Regions from separate parts of the Erwinia sp. CGal63 genome, predicted to be linked through region 2. Evidence: predicted binding sites of a transcription regulator. Region 2 holds the regulator's gene; each other region holds the start of a gene.
The links. The regulator ArgR, encoded in region 2, controls arginine synthesis, uptake and breakdown. The targets are predictions, from matches to a motif close to ANTGAATAAAAATACANT.
Positions count from the first base shown of each region.

Region 1 (2,271 bases), 420 kb from region 2:
GACAGCGCAAAGACAGAGGAACCTCGCGCCGCGCGGTTGGTGAAAGCATCGGCATGAATCGAAACGAACAGATCGGCACGCAGCCTGCGCGCTTTCGCCACCCTCACCTTTAACGGAATAAAGACGTCTTCGCTGCGGGTCATATGGGCGCGCATATTGGGCTGCTTATCGATCAGCGTTTTCAGCCGGCGGGCGATTTTCAGCACCACATCCTTTTCTTTGGTTTTATGCTTGCCGATAGCGCCGGAATCTTCGCCGCCGTGACCAGGATCGATCATGATAATAATCGGCCGATCCCTGCCCGCTTTGCCGGGCAGCGGCGCGGAAGCCGGCTGGCCGCTCTCCAGCTCGCCCTTATTGTAATCCTGCAGCAGCGCCAGCAGCGGATCGTCTTCGTGATTATGGCTGCGGTTTCTGGCCGGATAGAGATCCAGCACCAGGCGGTTTTTAATATTAGCCACCGGATCGAGCGTAAAGACTTTTGGCGATACGCTCTGTTTCAGCTCCAGCACCAGCCGCACCGTATGCGGATCGAACTGCCCAACGCGAGCGTTTTTGATATAGGGATCGTCGCTGCGTACCAGGCTGCCGACATGATTAAGCGCGTGATTCAGCTGCACGCCGGAAATATCCACCACCACGCGTTCGGGATGGCTCAGCGCGAACTGTTTATATTTTAGCGGCTTACTCGATTCCAGCGTCACGCGGGAATAGGTTGATGAAGGCCAGATGCGCACGGCTACGATATGACTGCTTGCAGCCAGCCCCACTTTGCTGACGCTCAGCAGCAGCGCTGCGCCAGCTCCCTGTAAAAAGCGGCGTCGGCCGGGCGAAGGTAAATCGGTCATGCCACTCCAGTAATGAAATTGCTGTTTTGTAAAGAAAAATAAAACCAAAAAACTGCCAGTCGCCAAAACTGTAGCGAATCCTGCTGCCGGTGTCACCCCAAAAAAGCCCCAATGCGTCGCCGCGTTAAGCCGTATCAGCAAAGATGACGAAAATTGCCCCTTGCACGTTGGCGATAAAAGAATAAAAATACAATTTTAGCGAATAATAATTCATAGAGGGTTTGCCGTGAAGGAACGGAGTACCGAGCTGGTTCAGGGGTTTCGCCATACCGTGCCCTACATCAACGCCCACCGTGGTAAGACGTTTGTCATTATGCTGGGCGGCGAAGCCATCGAGCATGAGAACTTCTCAAGCATCGTCAATGATATCGGCCTGCTGCACAGTCTCGGCATCCGCCTGGTGGTGGTATACGGCGCCAGGCCGCAGATCGACGCCAATCTGGCGGAGCATCAGCTTGAGCCCGTTTATCACAAGCATACCCGCGTAACCGATGCGCAGTCGCTGGAGCTGGTCAAGCAGGCTGCAGGCCGTTTGCAGCTGGATATCACCGCGCGTTTGTCGATGAGCCTCAATAATACGCCGCTGCAGGGCGCGCATATTAACGTGGTCAGCGGCAACTTTATTATCGCGCAGCCGCTGGGCGTCGACGACGGCGTGGATTACTGCCACAGCGGTCGCATTCGCCGCATTGACGAAGAGGCGATCCACCGTCAGCTCGACAGCGGCGCTATCGTGCTGCTTGGGCCGGTTGCCGTTTCCGTTACCGGCGAGAGCTTTAACCTGACTTCGGAAGAGGTCGCTACCCAGCTGGCGATCAAGCTGAAGGCGGAAAAAATGATCGGCTTCTGCGCGGAACAGGGCGTGACCGACCATGAAGGCGCGATTATCTCCGAGCTGTTTCCGAACGAAGCGCAGCAGCGCATTGTGGAGCTGGAAGAGAGCAATGACTACCTTTCCTCTACCGTGCGCTTTTTACGCGGTGCGGTTAAAGCCTGCCGTAGCGGCGTGCGCCGCAGCCATCTGATCAGCTATCAGGAAGATGGCGCGTTACTGCAGGAGCTTTTCTCTCGCGACGGTATCGGCACGCAGATTGTTATGGAGAGCGCCGAGCAGATCCGTCGCGCCACCATCAACGATATCGGCGGCATCCTTGAGCTGATCCGCCCGCTGGAGCAGCAGGGCATTCTGGTGCGCCGCTCGCGCGAGCAGCTGGAGATTGAGATCGATAAATTCACCATTATCGAACGGGATAATCTGACTATCGGCTGTGCCGCGCTCTACCCTTTCCCGGAAGAGAAAATCGGCGAAATGGCCTGCGTCGCGGTGCATCCCGACTATCGCAGCTCGTCACGCGGCGAAGCGCTGCTGGAAAGGGTCGCGCTGCAGGCGCGGCAAATGGGACTGAAAAAGCTGTTTGTTCTG
Region 1 covers NZ_JAKUMN010000002.1:458,802-461,072, reverse strand. Annotated here, with positions in the region: gene amiC (N-acetylmuramoyl-L-alanine amidase AmiC) at 1-848, opposite strand, end outside; gene argA (amino-acid N-acetyltransferase) at 1,075-2,271, shown strand, end outside.
Region 1: argA (amino-acid N-acetyltransferase) is a predicted target of ArgR. The motif match lies at 1,025-1,042, and genes of this name have one in related genera.

Region 2 (2,271 bases):
TCCACAGCCACGCCGGGCGTAACAGGAGCAATATCGTACAGTGAGAGTTCTGAACCTGCCGGAAGCTGGGTCTTGAGCAGAAGAGCAAGGGCCTGGCCAATGCCGCCAGCCGCGCCGAGAACTGCAACTTTCATCCTAAACTCCTTATTATTTTGCCAGGGAAGTACCGGGAAATCATTTAGTTAACACCATAACCGAGCCGTGAAGCCTGAGCGACAGCATTTACCCTCTTTTGCACGACCGCGCATCATACAGGATAAAATCGCATTATGCCGGATGAAGCCGCTAAGGCGGCCAGGCAGCATAGCTGGCGTTAAGTCATAACAGTAAATCTTATCTAAAGAACATCAATTTTATAACATTCTGTTCACTTATTGTGCGCGACACCGCGCAATATGGCGAATTTTTCCGGCAGATTTTCTGTCAGCCAGCTGTAAACGAACCTGAAAAAGCGGCCATGTTTGCATAAAAATGCAGAAAATTGCATAATACTCCCCTTACCCCATTGGGCATTCTCTGGCGACTTTTAGTGAAAAACCATGCGTAATCCGGCAAAACAAGAAGATTTGATCAAGGCGTTTAAGGCCTTATTAAAAGAAGAAAAATTCAGCTCGCAGGGCGAAATTGTCACGGCGCTGCAGGAGCAGGGCTTCGATAATATCAACCAGTCCAAAGTGTCGCGTATGTTGACCCGCTTTGGCGCCGTGCGGACGCGCAACGCCAAAATGGAGATGGTTTATTGCCTGCCCGCCGAGCTGGGCGTACCGACCACCAGCAGCCCGCTAAAAAATCTGGTGCTGGATATCGACCACAACGATGCGCTGATCGTGATCCATACCAGCCCGGGCGCGGCGCAGCTGATTGCCAGGATGCTGGATTCGTTGGGCAAACCGGAAGGGATTCTCGGAACGATTGCCGGCGACGACACCATTTTTATTACCCCGGCGCGGCATGTCACTATCAGGGATCTTCGTGATTCCGTTCTGAAATTGTTCGATCAGGAACTGTAAACCGCCGGTTTTTCCGCGCGCAAACGTAGCTTTTCCTCGGCGTCGCCCCTGTCGGCGCCCTATTTTGTCTCACCGCACCCTTTCATAAACAGCATAATCCACTACCCTGACCATTTTGATATTGTCGTTTCATTTTGCAGACTCCTGTCTCGCAGCGTGATCTGCCGCAAATAAGCGCACAAATGGTTAAATTCGCCTATCCCAATGTTTTTACGGATATTTAACACAGCCGGCATAAATTATAAGCGTTTTTTATAACCGAACGTTATTAAAAGGTGGTTAAGTGTTTAAGTATCGCAACAAAACATTATTAGCATGCTATTAATTTTTTACGTTATCAGATCTATAATCCTTTTCGTGATGTGAATCACACTAACGACAAGATAAAAACAATGACGAGGAAAACGACCATGAACGTAAAAATGACCATCGCTGCCGCAAGCTTGCTTTCCGTGCTCTCTTTTGGTGCTTTTGCAGCTGATTCCGTTAATGCGGATCAGGCGCAAAACATGCAATCGATCGGCACCGTTAGCGTCAGCGGCGTCAGCGCTTCACCAATGGATATCAAGGCGCAGCTGAATGAAAAAGCTGACGCTCAGGGCGCTAAAGCCTATCGCGTTGTAGAGGCCTACATGAATGGCAACTATCACGCTACGGCTGAGCTGTATAAATAAGTTAAACGTACGCAACAACGAACTCGTAACCCGACGGTAACCCCAAGAATAATAAACGTTTTTTAGCCCTTTCGGTTATCGCCCTACTCTGGAGCATCTGTTATGAAAACTACATTCGCTATCGCCGCACTAAGCCTGGCTTCCGTTCTCTCCTTCGGCGCCAGCGCCGCTAACCTGGTCACCGATCAGCAGGTCGCCAGTGAAAATCTTCAGTCCGTCGGCACCATCAGCGTCAGCGGCATCGACGGCGCGCCAACGACTATTCGCGAGCAGCTGTCGCAAAAAGCCGATCAGCAGGGGGCTACGGCCTATCGGGTGATTGAGGCCTATAACAACGGCAACTATCACGCGACCGCAGAACTCTATAAGTAATTCCTCGTCGCCGTACCCTAACGGTTTATGACGAACCTTTTGGCCCCGTTCGCCGGGGGCCTTTTTTCGCTCAACGCACGTTAAAACGCAACTCGCCTTCCAGCTCCTCTTCCGCTTCGTCAAACAGCAGGATCAGCGCGCCATAGCGTCGTTTCTGGCCGCTACCAAGATGCACAAAGACGATTTCCAACGGCAGCGGCAGCATCCGCCCTTCG
Region 2 covers NZ_JAKUMN010000002.1:35,207-37,477, reverse strand. Annotated here, with positions in the region: gene mdh (malate dehydrogenase) at 1-134, opposite strand, end outside; gene argR (transcriptional regulator ArgR) at 540-1,010, shown strand; gene yhcN (peroxide/acid stress response protein YhcN) at 1,421-1,684, shown strand; gene yhcN (peroxide/acid stress response protein YhcN) at 1,787-2,056, shown strand; gene MKZ79_RS08905 (barstar family protein) at 2,127-2,271, opposite strand, start outside.

Region 3 (2,271 bases), on a different contig from region 2:
GTTATTCTTATCGGGAAATGGGTGATAAAGCCGGGGCAAAAGGCTGTTTAAGCCGCCAAATACCCCGATTTTCACTTAGTGGTAGCAAAAATGCTGCACGACCTGGGTAATCAGTTCGCGAGTAGGTTTAATAAATGCGGTGTCGATATATTCATCCGGCTGGTGCGCCTGGTTAATTGAGCCTGGCCCTAACACCAGCGTCGGACACAGCTGCTGGATAAACGGCGCCTCGGTGCAGTAATTCACAATGCTGGTTTCCGTACCCAGCAGCTTCTCCACCACTTTTACCAGGCGATGATCGGCCGGACATTCGTAGCCCGGAATGGGCGGATGCAGCTGGCTGACATTGACGCGGCCTGGCCAGCGCTCGCTGACCGGCGCCAGCGCCTCGTTGATCAACCCTTCCAGCTCGTTCAGCGTCAGGCCGGGCAGCGGCCGTAAATCCATATGCAGTTCACAGCAGGCGCAGATGCGGTTCGCCGCGTCGCCGCCGCTGATATGGCCGAAGTTCATTGTGGGATAAGGAATGGCGAAACCGTCGTGATGATAGCGTTCCTTCAGCGTGTTGCGCAGGCCCATCAGCTGAGTGATCGACTCATGCATCAGTTCGATGGCGTTGACGCCGCGCGAAGGATCGCTGGAGTGGCCCGACTGACCTTCGATACGGATCGCGTTCGACATATGGCCTTTGTGCGCGCGCACCGGCTGCAGCGAAGTCGGTTCACCGATGATGGCGCAGTCGGGCCGTACGGTGGCGTTTTCAGAGAAATATTTTGCGCCCGCCATGGTGGTTTCCTCATCGGCGGTCGCCAGCACGTAGAGCGGTTTGCTCAGCTTCGTCACGTCCACATCGCGCAGCGCGTCCAGAATAAAAGCGAAGAAACCTTTCATATCAGCCGTGCCCAGGCCATAGAGCTTGTTGTCGTGCTCGGTCAGGGTAAAAGGATCGCGCGTCCAGCGGCCGTCGTCGAACGGCACGGTATCGCTATGGCCGGCCAGCAGCAGGCCGCCCGCGCCGCTGCCGCTGCGCGCCAGCATATTGAATTTGTGCCGCGTGCCGGGAACCGGCTGCACTTCCACCGCAAAGCCCAGGTCGCGAAACCAGCCTGCCAGCAAACTGATTAAAGCTTCATTACTCTGATCCATCGCGCTGTCGGTGGCGCTGATGGACGGCGTGGCGATCAACTCACGGTAAAGCTCGATAAAAGGCGGTAATTTTGTCTTCACTGTTGACAGTCCTTGCGTTAGGATAGTATCAATATTCATGCACTAATAGTGAATAAAAATACATTAATGGCGTGGGGAAGGAAACCAAATTTCCTGCTTGTCCGGCGCCAGCCGCGTGGGGAAACGGCCCGGAGCCGTTACCCGAAACCAGAGACCGTTATAAGGTGTCCGATGTTAAATACGCTGATTGTTGGTGCCAGTGGCTACGCTGGCGTAGAGCTTGCGACTTACCTGAATCGTCACCCTCAGGTGAACATAACCGCTTTGGCGGTATCAGCGCAAAGCCCTGACGCAGGAAAATTGCTTTCCGATCTGCATCCGCAGCTGAAAGGAATCCTGGATATGCCGCTGCAGCCGCTGACGAGCGCGGCGGAGTTTGCGGATAAAGTCGACGTGGTATTTCTGGCGACGGCGCACGAAGTGAGCCACGATCTGGCGCCGGAGTTTCTGGCGGCGGGCTGCGTGGTGTTCGATCTCTCGGCGGCGTTCCGCGTCAATGAAGAGAGCTTCTTCACCGACTACTACGGTTTCCCGCATCAGCATAAAGAGTGGCTGGCGAAAGCGGTCTACGGCCTGGCCGAATGGCAGCAGAGCAAGCTGAAGGAAGCGCAGCTGATTGCGGTGCCGGGCTGCTATCCAACCGCTGCGCAGCTGGCGCTGAAGCCGCTGATTGAGGCGAATCTGCTGAACGACGCGCAGTGGCCGGTAATCAACGCCACCAGCGGCGTCAGCGGCGCGGGACGCAAAGCTTCCGTGACCACCAGCTTCTGCGAGGTCAGCCTGCAGCCTTACGGCATTTTCACCCATCGTCATCAGCCGGAAATCGCCGCGCATCTTGGCGTGCCGGTGATTTTCACTCCGCATCTGGGCAACTTCCCGCGCGGCATTCTGGCAACCACCACCTGTCGGCTGAAGGCGGGCGTAACGCGTGATGATGTGGCCGAAGCTTTTCACAACGCCTATCACGATAAGCCGCTGGTGCGCGTCTATGATAAAGGCGTGCCGTCGATCAAAGGCGTGGTTGGCCTGCCGTTCTGCGACATT
Region 3 covers NZ_JAKUMN010000009.1:12,541-14,811, reverse strand. Annotated here, with positions in the region: gene argE (acetylornithine deacetylase) at 76-1,227, opposite strand; gene argC (N-acetyl-gamma-glutamyl-phosphate reductase) at 1,399-2,271, shown strand, end outside.
Region 3: argC (N-acetyl-gamma-glutamyl-phosphate reductase) is a predicted target of ArgR. The motif match lies at 1,275-1,292, and genes of this name have one in related genera.